Regions from separate parts of the Providencia sp. genome, predicted to be linked through region 1. Evidence: predicted binding sites of a transcription regulator. Region 1 holds the regulator's gene; each other region holds the start of a gene.
The links. Region 1 encodes Fur, which represses iron uptake genes when iron is present. Its sites were predicted from a motif close to ATAATAATGAGAACNACTATCAA; they were not measured.

Region 1 (6,693 bases):
AAAGAAGTCTTAAACGGCGGAATAACGGCAGGAGAGCTAGTTGCTTTTAATATGTTAAGTGCACATGTCACTCAACCCGTACTAAGATTTGCTCAAATTTGGCAGGATTTTCAACATACAATTATTTCATTACGTCGTGTTGGCGATATTTTAGATAGCCCGATTGAAAATGAGCGCAAAGGAATTGCAAGCTCTGCAACTATTCAAGGCCAAATTGATTTTCAAAATATTCGCTTTCGTTATCAACCCGAAACGCCAGAGGTACTTAATAATCTATCTTTATCCATTAAAGCTGGAGAGTTTATTGGTATTACCGGCCCTTCTGGCTCAGGTAAAAGTACCTTAACCAAATTACTACAGAGACTTTATATTCCGCAACATGGGCAAGTAATTGTTGATGGTATGGATTTGGCTGTAGCCGATACAATTGCATTACGTAGACGAATGAGCGTGGTCTTACAAGAAAGTATGCTATTTGTAGGAACAATTGCAGAAAATATTCGATTAAGCCATCCGCAAGCAAATGACGAACAACTCATTCATGCCGCTAAATTAGCAGGGGCTTATGATTTTATTATGTCGTTGCCCGATAACTTTAATTATCACTTATCAGAACGAGGACTAAATTTGTCAGGTGGCCAGCGTCAACGTATCGCTCTGGCTAGAGCCTTATTAACAGAACCTGATATTTTAATTCTTGATGAGGCAACCTCTGCTCTGGATTATGAATCAGAAGCCGCTATTATGGCAAATATGCCTTCGATCGCTAAAGGTAGAACAGTAATTAGCATTGCACACCGGCTCAATACAATTATGCATGCAGATAAAATTTGTGTCATTCATGATGGTGAAATCACCGAAATGGATACGCATGATAATTTGCTTAAACAAAATGGGTTATATGCAAGTTTGTGGCAACAACAAACTCAATAACAGTACAAAAAAGCATCACTAATATAGCAAGTGATGCTTTTTTATTAAAAGTGCCTTTTTTTTAATCTATCAAGTCCTTTGAGCATGTATGCAACTATGGCACTACAGAATCAGCTAGGGTATCATTGCGCGCTGAATTACTGGCACACCCCTCCTTTAGCAATAATAGATATGGCAAAAGAACAAACTGATCGCACTACACTGGATTTGTTCGCCGAGGAACGTAGGCCTGGGCGACCTAAAACTAGCCCGCTATCGCGGGATGAACAATTAAGAATCAACAAACGTAATCAACTTAAACGCGATAAAGTCAATGGATTACGCAGAGTTGAACTAAAACTAAATGAAGAAGCTGTCGCGGTATTGAATCAGTTAGCTGAAGAAAAAAATATAAGCCGTAGTGAATTAATTGAAGAAATATTGATGTCTCAACTAGAGCAAACCTCTGAGGCAACAAACAAATAATTTCATCTTGATGAATCACACAAATTTGACAGACTTATCAACGTTTTTTCGCCAAAATAGGGCGTAAAATTATACTTACTTTCGTTCTAATTTAGTTCTAGCAGGCGATAAATGTTAAAGCTGCTAGAAAAACAAGAGGTTAATCACTTTATGGCAGTCATCGGCATTTTCTTCGGAAGTGATACAGGTAACACAGAAAATATTGCCAAAATGATCCAAGAAAGATTAGGCAAGGACGTTGCAGAAATCCACGATATTGCTAAATGTAGCAAAGAAGACATCGAGGCTTTTGATATCCTACTTCTTGGTATCCCGACTTGGTATTACGGTGAAGCTCAATGTGATTGGGATGATTTTTTCCCAACGCTCGAAGAAATTAATTTTGAAGGCAAACTTGTCGCACTATTTGGTTGTGGTGACCAAGAAGATTATGCGGAATACTTCTGCGATGCGATGGGAACTATCCGCGATATTATCGAGCCAAGAGGCGCTGTTATCGTAGGTCATTGGCCGACTCAAGGTTATAACTTTGAAGTATCTAAAGGTATGGCTGATGATAACCATTTTATCGGCCTAGCAATTGATGAAGATCGCCAGCCAGAGCTGACTGATGAACGTGTTGATGCATGGGTAAAACAGATCTCTGAAGAAATGTCTCTTGCTGAAATTATTGGCTAATGCTCAATTAAGAGCTTAATCAGTAAGCTCTTAGAATATAATTATAATAATGAGACAATACATGGTTTCTATTTTTGTTTTCCATGCCTATAATTGTAAATCAGTTTAGAAGACAACTGGATTTATGTTAAAAATGTCTCATTATTGTTAAATTCATGATTCAAGATACAGGACAAACCCGCATGACAGACAACAATAAAGCATTGAAAAATGCTGGACTCAAAGTCACTCTTCCTAGATTAAAAATTCTGGAAGTACTTCAGGAGCCTGAGTGCCATCACGTCAGTGCGGAAGATCTCTATAAAAAGCTAATTGATATTGGTGAAGAGATCGGGTTGGCTACGGTATACCGTGTATTAAACCAATTTGATGATGCAGGTATTGTCACCCGTCATAATTTCGAGGGTGGAAAATCTGTATTCGAATTAACTCAGCAGCATCACCATGACCACTTAATCTGTTTGGATTGTGGAAAAGTGATTGAGTTTACTGATGAATCAATTGAAACTCGTCAGAGAAATATCGCTGCACGCCACGGAATTAAGCTATCTAACCATAGCTTGTACCTCTATGGCCACTGCACCGATGGTAATGACTGCCGTAGTAATGCTGATGCACATGAAGCAAAAGAATAACTTAGTACACTTATCGTGATGTCGATGACGTTACAGTAATGTTACGATTAAATCTTAAAATACCTGATAGCCTAAAGTTATCAGGTATTTTTTTTATATAGCTCATCTAACTGCCATCATTATTTATCACAACAACGCTTAAATTCATTTATTTAGCGCCATAAAAAAACATCTAACGCACCTTTTAAGAATCTCATATATTTAATCTATCTCTAACAGTAAAAAGCACCAATAGTTGACTTAAGTACTTAATTTATAACTTTTATTATCTGCTTTAATGTTAAAAATAAAGCTAAGCTATAATGTGTTGCAATTCAGTTTAAATCCTTTATATTAATTGGCTAATTATCTTATCCTTACTAATACATAAGACACAGGATAATACGTTAAAGGCACTTTATTTTGTTTACTTCATATACACAAAATTAATACCAATAAAGTCTTACACACAATACGCTAAATTAGAGTTAAATTATCTTAGCGTTATGAAATCCTACACTCAAAAAATTAAAATAAATACGCGTTTTAATTGTAACAATAGAATTAAGTTAACTTTCTGTAACCTAATTACCTTATGTTTTATTCAGTCGTTATAATAATTTGTAAGAGATTAAGTAATGAGAAAATCATATCTTTTTATTAATACTAGTTTTTTCTTCTGGTTTCTTACTTTGATAGCATGGATTTTTAGTCGCTCTACCCTGAGCCTATTTTCATTTGTATTATCAATTCTGTTCTTGGTCTTATACTTTAATCAGAAAAAGGTAAGTAAAATGTTCACCAGAAAACAAAATAAATCAGCACCAGAAAATGCCATATCAACGACTCAACCAGAGATCATACCAATGAGAGAAGAACAAACTGGCGTGTCAACACCGACAGTAAGTGAAGAAAAAACCAATACTATAATTGCTAGAGACGTTGTATTTGAAGGTAATATTACGGCAAATGAACTCGTTCATATCTATGGTAAAGTGATTGGAAATATCACAGGAAAAGATAATACTGTTAAAGTAATGTTAAATGGTCAAGTCACCGGAAATATAACCAGCAAAGAACTCGTTGTTAATGGCAAAGTTGAAGGTGAATGCTTATCTGATTCAATTAGTATCGAGAACAATGGTGAGATTCACGGCGTTATCCAATATACCAGTTTGTCGATTAAAAAAGGTGGCATATTATCAGGGCAGGCAAAAGTAAAAAATGCAGCAATACAGGCAGAAAAAGTGACTGTACTAAAAGATAAAATTAAACAAGAAGTACCTGAAAAAAACATTGCATCATTATAACAAATGACTCCTTTATCTATATCCATAATGAGCGTTATAAACATAATATTATAAATAAAAAACAAGATGACAAACATTCATCTTGTTTTTTTATACTTAATTAACTATTAGTTAGTCCACAATTAATCGATATAAGTGCATTTTTTTATTATGCTCATTAAATTGATTATTAATATATATGCTAATCGTTTTTGTATCACTTATTTTGGTAAGTTACTGCCATAATTAATTTATGACAGTGACTCAAACCAAATAGGCTAATTTTAGAAAATAGTAAATGGCATCATAACCATAAACTTAATATCTTTTTCATCTTGGAAAATATTACCATATCCACCACCCCAGCTAGGAATATCGGTATGATTATCATACTTGGTAAAATGTAATTTAAATGAAGTGTCTTTTGCTCGTCCAGTTTGAACGGTATACAGTATATCAAAATTCCAAGCACTCTCTTTTAGGCGTACATCTTGTGCATACTGCGTGTTAGTACTAGGTTTCGCATCCCAGCCATAGATATATGAGGTTCCAACTTTCCAACCCGCTAAATCCCAATTTTTCAAATCATACATAACACCTGCATATAATGCCTTTTCATTATTCGCATTCCAATCTGAACGGCCATCCCACCAAATGTCCATGCGTCCGTTTGAAGTCGCCCAACCTGGGGTCATACGTTGTAAGAAATACCCTTGATTTCCTTCTGCTTTAACGTAAGTTCCTTCCACTTTAAAGTCGAATTGCTCATAGGTATAACCTAAGGTCATCGCTTGTAACCAAGCTAATCCATCATAAACATCATTCACACCACCATCAGTGACCTTATCTTCAGAACCGTAGAACTGATAAGACATACGTAAATCTCGGTCAGCAATTGGAACCGCATAAGATGCTTTAGCAAAATACTGATCCATATAACCCTTAGCTTGACCATAAGAACCCTCAAGCACTAATGAGTTTTTGAAATCATATTTAAAGCCAATTGCATGTAAATAACTGATCCCTGTTTGTCCATCCGCCTCTCTAAAATTATACATTTCAGTATACCAAGGCGCTTTATAGCGGTCAGTCCACATATAAGATGCGCTGAGCTCACCATTTTGCTCAAAATCAAAAACAGCACCAACTTCTAGCCCTCGATATGTTCCAGGCATGTAACTCCAGTGAGATGCTAATAACGTTTGTCCTGTCGGTTGAATATAACCCCCTCTCCCCCAGAAAGGACCATATTTCATTTTGGCAGCCGCTTTATAAATACTGACACCACTTCTATCACCAGTATATTTTTCATCCCAACGCGATCTTGCATCACTAAAACCGATTTCATTTGGTGCTGCCGGACCACTATTTGATAGTTCGATTGCTGTGAACGCAGCGAGATCCAACCCAATTACATCTTGAAAATAGCCAGACGAAAAATCAAGATTGGCATTAAATGTTGAGTGCTTAAGGTTATCTGCATATTTATTATATTTATCACTGCTTGGATTTAAATCTTTACGCGAACGATCTCGCTGCCAATAATACAATCCACCTGTTAGCTTTGAATCATCAAGAAATTGTTCTGCGTACATTATAGGTTGGTAACCAATAGGAAGCATTGCTATCGCTATTTTTAAGACGAGCAACTTCCTGCCAGGATTGACAAATTTATTAACCATTCTGTATTTCCTCTAATATTTTTTTAGAATTATTGTTCGGCCAAAATACGACTTAATTTTCAATTTGAATCTAATTACTCACAATAACTGATGTCATTTGTGATGCTATTAGCCTATTTTTCGCGACACGAATTATCAACATCGATATTAGTTTTATTGCCAAAACATGATCGATGACACATTAATATTATTTAGCAATACAAATTGCCAGTAACAAAATCATGCCAAAACAAGCCTTAATAAATTGAAATATAAGAATAATAAAGAGAAAACTAATAGAGAAAATACAGAATAAAACAATATTCAATCATCAGAAATAAAGCTTAAAAATTGCTATTTAGCCATCTTATTTGTTAAGTATTAGTATAATTGCTTAAATACTATCACCACATTGACCTAATTGAGTCAAAATCTATTAGTGCTACAAGTATATTTAGATATTTTTTTTGTTTTTTTTGATAACAAATAATAAGCAATAATAGATATTTGTTTAAAAAAAATCCGCAACAATATTGTTACGGATCTTCATATATAAAAAACCAGTTAAAAATTAGTACTTCTCAAATAAGGCTTGAATTTGTTTCGGATCTTTAGTTTGTGTTAGAGCTAATTGCAATAATACACGTGCTTTTTGTGGATTAAGTCTTTCTGATGCCACAAAACCATATAAATTATCATCCACTTCCGCATTACGCGTGGTATAACCTGTTGCTACACGGCTTGAGCGCACAACCACGACATCTTGTTTTGCCGCATTAGCTAAAGCTTCAAAAATAGTTTTATACATATTACCATTACCAACACCTGCACTCACAATACCTTCAACACCCTCTTCTCTCAGTGCTTTGATAGGCGCTGCGGATGCATTGGCATAATTATAAACAATACCAACCGCAGGGAGTTTTTCGAGTTTATTGACGTCAAATGCCGCTTTATCACTACGTGGTTGCGCTGCTTGATAAAAAGTCACTTTTCCATCATGAATAAAACCTTCTGCCCCTGCATTAACCGCATCAAATGCCTGCACTTGTG
Region 2 (6,693 bases), on a different contig from region 1:
AATCCTAAAATCAAGGGTACTTTGTGTCAGCCTATCCGCACTTTTTTGCAATTGGACCTGATCTTTTAATTCAGTACGATAAGTTATAACCATATCACGAGCGAGATCGAGCAATTGTCGGCTACTGAGTTGCTGTCCAAAATATTGGCTCGCAATATCGGGTATTTGGTGGGCCTCATCAAAGATCATCACATCTGCTTGTGGAATTAACTCACCAAATCCAGTGTCTTTAACGACTCTATCTGCCATAAATAAGTGATGATTGACCACCACAATATCAGCTTCAAGCGCCTTTCGGCGGGCTTTTAACACAAAACACTCTTGATACCTAGGGCAATCACTACCTAAGCAATTATCGTTAGTGCTAGTAACCAATGGCCAGACAGGGCTATCTTCCGCAATATCATGGCAAGTGCTGGTATCTCCGAGTTCTGATTCTATCGACCAACTACGCAATCTCACAACAGCCGAAAGAATTTCAGGTTCAAGGCTTCCGCCACCCAACGATTGCTGATCAAGTCTTTCGAGACAAAGATAATTAGAACGCCCTTTCAATAAAGCAGTACGCCCTGAGTAATTCATCGCATCGATAATTGTTGGTAGGTCACGGTGATAAAGTTGGTCTTGCAGTGCCTTTGACCCTGTGGAAACAATCACTTTTTTACCCGAACGTAACGCAGGTACAAGATAAGCATAAGTTTTACCCGTACCTGTTCCCGCTTCAGCTACCAGCACATTTTGCGCATCAATTGATTCAGTCACCGCATTGGACATGGTGACCTGTGCGGCTCGAGGTTGAAATCCGGGGATTGTTCTAGCTAGAAAGCCATTTGCAGAAAAGTCATCGTGCACTAAAAAATCCGTCAATTATACAATAAAAAGTCACTCACTTTACCATGAGTTGGCTTTGGCTGCTGAGCTAATTATATTTTCATGAATAGAAGCAATGTTCATCACATTAGCAAACTGATATCCTTGATTAGCTTTAATTATAAGGAAAAACCATGACGATTAAACGTATTGACCCCGACAACCGTTGGTCTGAAGCCGTTATTCACAACGATGTTATCTATTACACTAGCGTCCCTGAAAATTTAGATGCTGACATTATTGCGCAAACAACCAATACATTGGCAGCGATTGATATCATGTTAGAACGAGTTGGTTCTGATAAGAGTAAGATCTTAGATGCAACCATTTTTCTTGCTAACAAAGCTGATTTTTCTGGAATGAATCAAGCTTGGGATGCATGGGTTGTTGCTGGTAGCGCTCCTGTGCGCTGTACTGTTGAAGCCACATTGATGAAACCTGAATACAAAGTTGAAATCAAAATCATTGCGGCAGTTAACTAATTGATTTAAAAATTATCAATAAAAAAGCTTCTTTAAAAAGAAGCTTTTTTTGTGCTTATAATGTCACTTGGTTTTAGTGCTAGGTATATCAAGTTATTGTAATTAATTGATATATTGTGAACTAAGACATTTTTATCAATACCATACCCACTAACATCAGTACGATACCCCCCCAACCTTTATAGTTGAGGCGCTGGTTAAACAAAATCCAACCAGCAGCAACCGTTGCAATAATACCGAAAGCACCCCAAAGTGCATAAGCAATTGATAATTCAATTCCTTTTACTGCTTGTGCCAATGAACTAAATGCACCAAGTACTGCAACTAAAGAGAGAATACCTAACCAATAGCGTTTAAAACCATTAGACATTTTTAAAAAAATGTTCGCAATAATCTCTAACACTACAGCTAAAATCAAAAACGCTGCATGCCACCACTCAAATTGACTGGCCATGATTACGCCTCCGACTTGGCTTCACTACGTGGTAAAGCCCCTGATTTTGCAACATTTACTGCGTGTTCTGCCACTTGTTTTACTTTTTGCGCAGAACCGCGCACGGTTGCTTTTTTCGTTCCTGATTTAATCAATCCAATACCGGTGATCAGTAATACTAATCCACCAATTTTCATTGGCGATAAAGACTCACCAAACCACATCACACTGAATGTGGTGATCAATAAAATACCAAATCCTTCCCACAATGCGTAAGCCACACCGAGCGCTACTTTTTTTACTGCAATAGCTAACAAAACATAAGATGTCGCAATCATCACATACATGACTGCCATTCCAGTAAAATCGCCGCTAACGCTGGCATGTTTCATTGATAATGTGCCGATAACTTCCGTAACGATAGCTAATGCTAAAAATATCCAATAAATCATTATATAGTCCCTCTAAGCACAACCATACGCTAGTCTGTTTTTTATACAGATAAAACTCACAATTAAGTTAATTCTCTAGCCGCAAAGTTGTTAATAAATTCAATCGATAACAACGAGTTGCTGATTTTATTCAGCAGAATGAATATAAGAGAGAGACGCTATAATGCACCACACCAGTAATGCTCACTGGAAAGGATAGCTGAAAGGAAAAGCTTATGTGACGTTCTTTTTTGTGACTTATTGATCTTGCCGCTAGTTGAGCTAAGCATGATATCTTATTCATTTCATCAGATGGACATCCATCCAATTTACTCCGAACCCTCATGTTGATTAATGATTACCTGCTATTTTTAGCATGCCATTTTCATTAAGTCAATGAATACAAACATTTTTTATATCACAAAAAAGAATGCATAATATAGTGCATAATTATTCATTAACATACAAACAAACCATTGAATCATGAGATGAAATACGAATAACCAACCATAATAATGACATTTTCTGTTCGACGTTTTGAGTAAAAAAAATCGTTTTTTCCCTTTTTTATGCTGTAAAAGCCATATGGATCTCGATTCTCATGTTTGCCATTGACAACTTAAACGAACCAGATTCTTATAGAGTTATATGAATGAGATACACCGAAGAGAAACAAATGGATACTTTCAATCTTACCTCTAATAGTTTTCAAAATGCCGCAGATGCTACCCCACTTCCTTATGATGTTGTGTCTATCCAATCCCAAGTAGTTTACGGCAGTGTTGGCAATAGCATTGCAGTTCCGGCATTGAGCAAACAAGGCTTACGAGTCGCAGCTGTCCCCACTGTCGTTTTAAGTAATACACCTCACTATACATCTTGCTATGGCGGTGAGTTACCAGGTGAATGGTTTCGTGGTTATTTAAAAGGTTTTCTTGAACGAGGTAGTCTGGATAGCGTTAAAGCCATTTTAACCGGCTATTTAGGTTCAAAAGAAAAAGCACAAGATTTAGCTAATTGGCTTTCTTGCGTTCGTGACTTACGTCCAACAATACCCGTTATTGTTGATCCTGTGATGGGGGATGAAGACAGTGGTTTTTACATTCCCCCAGAGATTGCAGATGTTTATCGCGACGCCGTGATCCCCCTAGCGACCGGGATCATACCTAACCGATTTGAATTGATGACTTTAAGTGGTCAAGAAATAAATAATTTAGACGATGCAGTGAATGCGGCTCGTTCATTATTAAAAGGCCATACTCAATGGGTTATTATTACGAGTGCATTTCAGCCTGATGATGACAGTATTGAAGTGGTTTGCGTGACCCAAAAAGATGTCGCAGTCATCCAGCACAAACGTTACCCTGTCACACCAAAAGGAACCGGTGATTTATTTGGTGCAGAATTAACAGCACAAATACTCGCTGGTTTATCTGTTCCTGATGCTGCAAAAATGGCATGCTTGCGTATTGAACAAGCGATTATTCATATGGTCGCAACAGGTCGCAGTGAACTAGTTTTATAAATAAAAATTAAAAATTCAGCAGCCCCGTAGGGGCTGTTAGCATAAATAAGTGGTTAACCTCGTAACCTTTCCCATAACGATTGTTCTTGGTAATCCTGTCGGAAGAGTCCTTTTTCTTGTAATTTCGGAATCACTTGCTCCAGAAATAAATTTAATGATTGCTCTGAACCACAAGGTAATGCAATAAAACCATCGCAAGCTTGGCAAGCGCTCCAATTTTCAATTTCATTAACCATGTCATCTACAGTACCAATAATACGCCAATGGGCGGAACCATTTACTTCTGGAGAGGCCAATAACGCCTTAACCGTGGGTTGATTACGACAAATAAACCGCCGCAATAACTGCGCATGTGTTTGGCTATATGATGAATTAAAATCCGTCTGGATCATCGCTTCGGTTACAATGGTATCGAGGGATAACGACGATAAATTAATACCAATTAATGACTCTATATAGCGAAATTGTCTGTTGAAGTCAGGTGTCGTATGCTGCTGTTCAAAACACTGATATGCTTCTTCACGTGTCGCCGCTATATAAAAACTTAAACCAGGTAATACTCTTATACTATTTACATCTCGCCCCATTTGTTGCGCTCGCTCTCTAATATCACGGCGAAATTCAATGGCAGAATCAATATCGGGGGTTGCGGCAAAAATACCGTCTGCAGTAGAAGCGGCAAAGTCTCGCCCCGCCTCTGATGCTCCAGCTTGAAAATAAGGAATTTTAGCGGGATAAGCTGGAATATTTAACGGGCCTTGAACCTCAAAAAAGCGCCCTTGATGCTCAATAGGTTTTATTGGTTGTTGAACCCTATCCGCTCTACCCTTATTTTCTAAGCTGCTATGCGGATAACTTTGCCAAAGTGCTTCCAATACTTGCGTAAACTCCTTTGCGATTTCATATCGCTCCTGTGAATCAGGTAAAACTTTTTGACCAAAGTTTTCTTGGCCTTTCAAGGCAGTAACGATATTCCAGCCTATCCGTCCCTGAGTTATCCAGTTTAATGACTGTAATTGTCTAGCTGCTATAAATGGTGGATAAAATAAAGTGGATAGTGTCGAAATAAAACCAATATAATCAGTTTCTTGTACAATAGCGGCTATTAATATCGAAGGGTCTAAACCACCAAAAGCCGGTGATTGATTCAATATATCAATATTTAAAAAAAGTGCATCAGGTCGAAATAGAAAATCTAGTTTTGCAACCTCCGCACGTTTGGCTAGATTCATATAATAAGGTAATGAAAGAATTAGCGCCTTATTTACATCTTGATTTTTCTCGTTCTTAGTCGATAACCAAGTCGGTGATAGCGCCAGACCAATACAAAGTGATTTTTGTGTATTCACACGCACATTTCCTATTTTATCCAATCAGTTTGTTGCTAATGATATTAGTTATGATTATCATTAACAATACTATTCATTGTGTTAATAATTACCCGCTTAATTTGGAAATCTGTCATGCTAAAAACGCTTGCCTGCACTATTTTATTGTTTTTATTTACTCATTTTTCGAGTTACGCGATCTCAAATACCCAAGTTGGTGCTAATAGCCAATCATGGCCTCGCACCTTTACCAGTGTAGACGGTTCCTCTGTCGAAATTAAAACTCAGCCTAAGCGTATCCTATCTGCTTCAGTTTCCATTACAGGAACCTTACTGGCAATTAATGCGCCTGTAGTCGCAAGTTCAACAGCAGCAAATGGTCAGTATTTTGCCCAATGGGATCAACTTGCGAAAGAAAAAGGTATTGAAAAACTTTGGCCCGCTGGCAGCGTTGATTTAGAGATGGCTTACTTAGTCGCACCTGATTTAATCATTGTTTCAATCAATGGTGGTGATACGGTTTATCCACAAGTGGCACAATTTCAACAAATTGCGCCTACAATTGTATTGGATTATGGCAAACAAGGCTGGGAAAGCTTAGCCGTACAATTAGGTCAAGCAACAGGTATGGAGCAACAAGCGGCTGATGTTTTACAACGCTTTAAAACTTTAGTAACTGAAAGTAAAAATAAGCTTAAAATACCTAAAGGTAAGGTTAATATCGTTTCCTACTTTGGCCCCGGTACAGTCAACCCCATTTCATTAACAACCAGCCCTCATGCAATTTTGTTACAACAACTCGGCTTCACCATTGAAAGTGCAAATATCAATTGGCAGCCCAAAGATAAGCCTGTTTCTGACTTTGTTTGGGCACAATACGAACACTTAACTCAATTAACCGCACCAACAACCTTTTTAATGAGAGGAACCGAAAAAGAAGCCGAAACATTTATGGCAGACCCTATCCTTGCAAATGTCATTTCAGTAAAAAATAAACAAGTTTATGGCCTAGGCGTGAATTCATTTCGTGTTGATTATTACAGTGCCCAAGAGATGATTAATGACATTGTCTCGCGTTTTGGTCAGTGAGACTTAAGCCAATGTCTTCCATTAATCGCCAAACAAATTGGGGAGTACGAGGATGTTTTTTACTCTTACTCCTATTTGCCATAATAAGTTTATGCGTAGGTAGTCGTTCTGTGGATATATCAACTACATGGCACGCATTTACGCTTTTTGATCCTCAAGATAGTGAACATCTTCTTGTCCGTTATTTACGATTGCCTCGCACGTTACTCGCTATTGTTATCGGTATTGCTTTAGGTGCTGCGGGGACGTTAATGCAAGCCCTCACCCGTAACCCTCTTGCCGACCCTGGATTATTCGGTATTAATGCAGGTGCAATGGTTGCTATTGTTTCCGTTATTGCACTCACTGGCATCACTGATGTTACCGTATATATGTGGTTTGGTCTGCTCGGCGCATTTTTAGCTGGAATTGCCATCTACCTTCTTGGTGGTATCCGCCAAGGGTTAAATCCTGTAAAAATGGTCTTATCAGGGGTTGCCCTGTCAATAATCTTACTCGCAATTACCCATATGGTGACCGTCAATAGCGATGAACG
Region 3 (6,693 bases), on a different contig from region 1:
AACGTGAGTGATTGAGTCGCAAGGATGACATCGGCTTTATATTTACTCGCTAAAATTACCGTCGTATTTGGAATAGGCAAAGAACAAACTAATATAGTAATTTTTATCATCATTACTGGCATGTGTAGTAAGAGTCCTAGTGACAAAACCACTGCGGGAGTAATGATAAACCTAAAAATGAGTATAACGATAATATAGGGTGTTATCTTTAAGTTTTTAAATCCAGTAATATAAATTATTGTCCCAATAATTAACATTGCAATAGGCGCTGTCATCCCACTTAAATAGTGAGCAAACGAAGATAAAAATGAAGGGATTTCAATATGATTTAATAACAAAATGACACCAATAATGAAGGCAATTAAAGGTGGCGTAAAAATATTTTTAATTGTAACGAATAGGTCGAATTTTTGAGTGTCATTATCATTCTTGAGTAAATAAATACCTAGCGTCCAATATAAGATAGTCTGAGCGATATAGGTCATCAAAGCATAAGGAAGTAGATGAGAGCCGTAAACAGCAAGTGCAACTGGAATACCAAAAAAAATTGTGCTGCTCATTGAGCAGAGGCCAACAAATAGCCCTCTATCTGTTCTCGGTATTTTAATGATTAACGCAGTAATAAAAGAAAGAAGCATCAGTATGAGTATTGAACTAAAAGGTAGGATAATATTGGGTAATAACGTTAAGAATTCTTTTTTTGAAAAATCATGAATTATTGACAATATAAGTGTTAAGGGGAGCGTAATATTGAGTAATAATTTTGTCATCGCATTATTACTATTTTGATTAAACCATTTTATTTTTCCTAATATGAATCCGATTCCAACTATCAGAAAAAGCACTAATATATTAGCATAATCCTGTAACATTGATCCTCCAATTAAATTTATCTTTATCATACTTCCTAAAAACTAAATGGTTTTATGATGGAGTCGTCATATTAAGAAGTTTGTTATTATCGAGTTAAATTAATAAGTCCCTACATTGGTATGTTTAAAATATAGTGCAAATAGATAGAAATAGAAAATAAAATAATTGAGATGAGTTCGCTTATTTTTATTTCTATTGTACTATTTCTGTACGGTTTTTATGGGGAGGGGAGATAAACCACCTTTCAGGGAAAGGCGGTAATAATTAATTTTAAGTGAGACTAGCGATGTGAGTGTTTATAGCAATGGCACTGTCTGTTCGATGGCTTGAAGCAGCAACTTTCTGTCGTGACGATAAGGAATATCATCTGCTTCGAGTACGCGCTGAATGATTTTTCTGTCATGGCTAATCGTACTAATATCGGTGCGAGGACCTAAGATTAAAGCATCTATTTTTTTACAACCAATATGCTTTTCCATCATTTGTAATTTTTCAGGTAAAGATAGATTCGCAGCGGAAGAGCTGAGTTCTTTACCGAGGTTACCAATATAAATCATCGGGGCTTTACACTCACGTAATGCAGTCGCAACCTCATTGAGCAGCAGTAATGGCATTAAGCTCGTAAAAAAACTACCCGGACCAATAATAATTAAATCGGCTTGATGAATGGCTTGAAGTGCTTCAGAGGTGGCTTTGACTGTTGGATATAGTCGTAGTTCTTTAGGGAGTTCAATCAATGCATCGACATTCACTTCACCATAAACTTCATTACCCATATCATCAATAGCCATTAAATCGACTGGAGACTCAGACATCGGGATCAACTGCGCATCTACTTTAAGCATGTTGCGAATTAAATTAATCGCCTCAAGTGGACGAACACTAAGATGATCTAATGATTTTAACATTAGATTGCCTAAATTATGTCCTGAAAGCTCACCATTACCGACAAAACGATATTCAAACATGGCAGATGCAATAGACGGTTCTGTAATTAACTGGTTTAGGCAGTTACGCATGTCACCCCAAGCAATTCCCCCTTCTGCACGGCGAATTCGACCTGTTGAGCCACCGTTATCTGTGGTGGTAACAATACCTGTTAAACGAGAGCCTAAAGATGAAAGTGAAGACATCACACGACCAAGTCCATGCCCGCCGCCAAGAGCGACAACATGTCTGAGATCAGTCAGACTGCGATTCGTCATAGTATTCCTATATCAGTTAATTTTTCAGCGCCATAAAGCTAAGCTACTTCCTATTATCATAATGAATGAACGAAACGAAAAATATCATTATGAAAAATAGGTAAAAGCAATTTATAAACAAGTGAAAATAGGTCTATAAATCGGGTTTACAAGCCGTGTCTATAATTATTGGGCGTTAATCTACCATAAAACATCATCGCTAGCTGATTTACTGTGATAAAAAACAATAAAAGAGAACATTCCGTATTTACCTTAATCAAGATGAACAAAAAATCGTCATGGAGTTCCCATTTTGAGAAATTAACGATATTATGTAAATAATTCTCATTTTCATTATTGGCGTTATAGTCTTATATGTCAGATTCTGAATTACAATGCCTATTTGCACGTCATTCTTCTTCATTATGCCGTTATCTGAACGGGTATCTTAAAGACCATAGCTTAAGTATGGATATTGCACAGGAAAGTTTTGTGCGTATGGCTGAATTGATGAAACACTCGTCAGTACAAGATTTTGATGCTTATTTGTATCGCATTGCAAAAAATTTAATGATAGATCATTTTCGGCAGCAAAAAAAACAGCCCTCGGTACTTATCAGTGATGAACAGTGGCAAGCACTGCCTGCAAATATAAAAAGCCTTGAGTCACAGGCTATTAGAGAGCAACAAATTAACCAAATACAGTCGATAATGCGTACATTACCTCAGAGAACTCAAGAAATATTTCGATTACATCGTGAAGAAGGGCTTTCGCAACTGGATGTTGCTGAGTTACTAAATCTCTCATTGAGTACGGTTGAGAAACATTTAGCCAATGCATTGGCTGTTCTCATTCATAAGTGGAGAGACTAAATATGGCTCACTTTTCCGATTTACCTTCAGATATTAATTCTACGGCTGCATTATGGGTGATAAAAACTGCACAAGATAAGTTAACGGCAGAAGAAGAACTTCAATTCCAATTATGGATGAATGCATCAGAGCAGCATTTTGATGCCTATTGTCATGCTCGACAATTATGGTCTTTGACTGAATCAATGCCGAGAGAATCAATACCTACATCCACCTCTACACAGAAATTAATAAGCTCGAAAGCGGTAACCAAAAGGCATTATAGTTGGCTGTCTATGGCTGCGGCAGTCATTTTTAGTGTGCTATCTGTGGTTTTTTGGTATGAAAGAACTCACGAGGTTGCTGATTATCAAGCAAAAGTTGGTGAAGTAATGCAAATTACGCTTCCTGATGGCAGCCAAGTTGATCTGGATAGCGGGGCGAAATTAACCATTGCTTTTAATGATAATTTTCGACAAGTGAACTTACTGGCAGGTCGTGCTTATTTTACCGCAGCCCCTGTGTCTAAGGTCGAGTCTCGCCCCTTTCGTGTTGCTGCAAAGGAAGGCTATATTCAAGCGCTGGGTACTGAATTTTTAGTCGACAATAATGATGAACAAGTTGATGTCAGTGTTTATCAACACAGCGTCAAAATTTACTTATTATCGGGACAAGAAGTTACAGTTAATACTGGTGATTCGACACATTATCAACAACAGATTTGGCCTGTTTCGACCTTTGAAGAGCGACATTCGACAGCGTGGCGTCAGGGACAAATTATTTTTCATCAACGTATATTAGCTGATGTTGTGGCTGAGATTAGTCGTTATCGTGATAAGCCGATTTTTTTATTGGGGGCACAAACGGATCAGCGAGTCAGTGGTGTCTTTCAAGTTAAATCAATTGAAGGTGCTTTATCCAACTTAGCGGCATCACGTAATTTAGCGATTTATGAAATGCCATTTTTTACGTTAATTTATTGATATTCTATGTTTTATATACTAAATCAATAATTAAATAACAATTAATTAAAAAATTGTTTACGGGTTTTTTTATTTTCTACGTCTTGATCTAAGTGATTATGATTTTTATTACCATTATCATCTTGGGGATGGGAAATGACTCAGAAGAAACATTATTATAAAAAATCCGTACTTTGTGTTCACCTTGCATTGATGGCATTACCTGCAGTTCCGTTTATGGGTTATGCACAGACAGAACAACTATCGCAAACTGAACAAGTGAAATCGAATATCTCGTTTTCTATTCCAGCTCAATCTCTTGAGCAGGCACTTTTACAGTATGCACAACAAGCAAACGTTGAAATATTAATTGAGAGCCAAGATGTTGCTGGACTAAAAAGCCATGCAATACAGGGGAATTTATCGCTTAAGGAAGGATTACGGCAACTGATTGGCTCAAATCCAATCTATTATAATATTCAAAATAACCGTATTTCAATTAGCCGTATACCCACAGTATCCAGCGATAAATCAGTAGTGGTATTAGATAAAATCACTGTTACCGCTGCGCAAGTTCAACAAGGCGATTGGGTGTATAGCACTCCAGCTTCTGTGAGTGTCATCAGTAAAAAACAAATTGAAGACAGACCACCTAAACACATTGCCGATTTGCTCGAACTAACAACGGGCGTTTACTCGAGTGTCAGCCAGCAGGATCCGTCTTTATCTGTCAATATTCGTGGTGTCCAAGACTATGGACGCGTCAATATGAATATTGATGGGATGAGACAAAACTTCCAAAAGAGTGGTCATGGACAGCGTAATGGCACCATGTATATCGACTCAGAACTTCTATCTGGTGTGGAAATTCAAAAAGGCAACAGTAGCGGAATGGGCAGTGGTGGTACTTTGGGTGGTGTGGCGACTTTTAATACCGTCAATGCGTCCGATTTTCTGACTAAAGACAAAACCTTTGGCGGTAAAATACATGCCAGCACTGGCACTAATAATACACACTTCATCGGCAGTAGTGCTATCGCGTTAGGCAATGAAAAAGCAGATTTATTGTTTGCTGCGAGTGAGCGACGACTCGGAGATTATAAGCCAGGAACACAGGGTGATATTGGTAATATTCGTATTAATAATGATATCGGCCTGTATGACCAGATGGTCCATGATTTAAAGCATAATAAAATAACTGATAGTAATTACCAAATGACCTCTTATTTGGCCAAAGCAGGCTGGAATATTGATGAGTCACAACGCGTTCAGTTTAACTATCTAGAAACAAAAGTGGCGACACCGAATGCGGGGACACTGACCAATTTGTCGAATACATGGCCCTATACATTGGGTTGGAAAAGCAGCGGATTTAGTGATGTTAATACCAAGAACTATTCTTTAGATTATACCCGTTATAGTGATAGCCCATGGAGCACAGAGTTTAAAGCTAAGGTTTATCTTGTTGATACGAAAGATGATAGCGAAACGTATGCGACGAGTGTAGTGTTTAAAAATGGATATCAAACTGATACTCGAGTTAAGACGCAGGGCTTGCAACTTGAAAACCATTCAGAAATTGAATTTAACCGTAATAATGTATTAAAAGCACATTATGGATTTGAGACATTTCAAGATAAGGCTTCCAGTAGCTCAACCCAGACTTCCGCGGGTAATGTCACACCTGATGGTAAGCGTTCACTTAGTTCATTATTTACAACACTGACCTATGAGCATGACGATTGGTTAACGTTGGAAGGGGGGATGAGATATGATTATTACACCCTTAAAGGCCAAACCAGTATGGGGTATCGGACATACCCTTACACCAAGGATAATCCTTGTAAAGCCATGAGCTCTAGGGCATGCCAGGGTGTTAATATCATTCAATCGTGGGATGTTGATAAGTCAGAAGGGGCGTTTTCACCTAATATTCGATTGGCGGTTCACCCAGGTCTCGAATGGATGGAATTATTTACTAGTTATGGTCGTTCATGGCGTCCGCCAGCGATTACTGAAACCCTCACCACGGGCAGCGCACATAGTTCGTCGACTCAATTTCCTAACCCTTATTTAAAAGCTGAGCGCTCGAATGCATGGGAACTGGGGATGAATGTTAATTATCCACAGTTATTAATTGAAGAAGACCGCCTTGTCGCAAAAGTTGCTTACTTTGATACGCGGGTGGATAACTACATTAATTTGGCCATCAATCGAACAAAACCAGGTATGGTTAACCCAAGTATTGGTAATGCGGCCTACAGCAATAACTTAAATGTCACGCGCTTCAGAGGATTCGAGTATCAAATTAACTATGATGCAGGCTTTGCTTATGCAGATCTGACGTTTACTCATATGCTCGGTAAAAATAAATTCTGTGCTCATCCAGCATGGTTAGGCGGAGTATTGAAAGGGGGTGCGAACAGCGGTCCGGGTAACTGGTACATGGAAGTAGATGAACAGCAAAGCAACTATGTTGATTGCCATAATGGTGCCGTTTTTAGTAGCGCAGCCAATTTACCAGGAGATAGAGGATCATTTACCCTCGGTGGGCGAGCGTTTGACCGTAAACTGGATGGCGGCGTAGTTGTTCGCTTTACGCCGGGCTTCCAAGATAGCTCAGCACAAAGTAACCAACCCTATTTAGCTGATTGGCCGAAATATACGCTAATTGATTTATATGCCAGTTATGCTTTCACCGATAATTTCATTATACGTGGGAACGTTGAGAATTTAATGGATCGCGCCTATGTAGTGAGTTTTGGTGAAAGTTTATCGAATACGTTAGGACGGGGTAGGACTATTAGTGGGGGGGTTGAGTA

Region 2: the regulator Fur is predicted to act here: its motif matches at 5,129-5,151, upstream of fepB (Fe2+-enterobactin ABC transporter substrate-binding protein).
Region 3: the regulator Fur is predicted to act here: its motif matches at 3,991-4,013, upstream of ACTH6U_RS19025 (TonB-dependent hemoglobin/transferrin/lactoferrin family receptor).

What each region holds. Positions count from the first base shown of each region.
Region 1 covers NZ_JBQDNB010000006.1:99,657-106,349, forward strand. Annotated here, with positions in the region: gene ACTH6U_RS07135 (type I secretion system permease/ATPase) at 1-933, shown strand, start outside; gene ybfE (LexA regulated protein) at 1,105-1,398, shown strand; gene fldA (flavodoxin FldA) at 1,549-2,076, shown strand; gene fur (ferric iron uptake transcriptional regulator) at 2,259-2,711, shown strand; gene ACTH6U_RS07155 (bactofilin family protein) at 3,485-4,000, shown strand; gene chiP (chitoporin ChiP) at 4,264-5,661, opposite strand; gene ansB (L-asparaginase 2) at 6,212-6,693, opposite strand, start outside.
Region 2 covers NZ_JBQDNB010000002.1:12,270-18,962, reverse strand. Annotated here, with positions in the region: gene ACTH6U_RS01905 (ATP-dependent DNA helicase) at 1-852, opposite strand, end outside; gene ACTH6U_RS01900 (RidA family protein) at 1,005-1,352, shown strand; gene mdtI (multidrug/spermidine efflux SMR transporter subunit MdtI) at 1,474-1,806, opposite strand; gene mdtJ (multidrug/spermidine efflux SMR transporter subunit MdtJ) at 1,809-2,237, opposite strand; gene pdxK (pyridoxine/pyridoxal/pyridoxamine kinase) at 2,893-3,741, shown strand; gene ACTH6U_RS01880 (NtaA/DmoA family FMN-dependent monooxygenase) at 3,795-5,090, opposite strand; gene fepB (Fe2+-enterobactin ABC transporter substrate-binding protein) at 5,205-6,158, shown strand; gene ACTH6U_RS01870 (FecCD family ABC transporter permease) at 6,170-6,693, shown strand, end outside.
Region 3 covers NZ_JBQDNB010000034.1:26,705-33,397, forward strand. Annotated here, with positions in the region: gene ACTH6U_RS19005 (AEC family transporter) at 1-902, opposite strand, end outside; gene ACTH6U_RS19010 (gluconeogenesis factor YvcK family protein) at 1,170-2,078, opposite strand; gene ACTH6U_RS19015 (RNA polymerase sigma factor) at 2,433-2,930, shown strand; gene ACTH6U_RS19020 (FecR family protein) at 2,933-3,892, shown strand; gene ACTH6U_RS19025 (TonB-dependent hemoglobin/transferrin/lactoferrin family receptor) at 4,028-6,693, shown strand, end outside.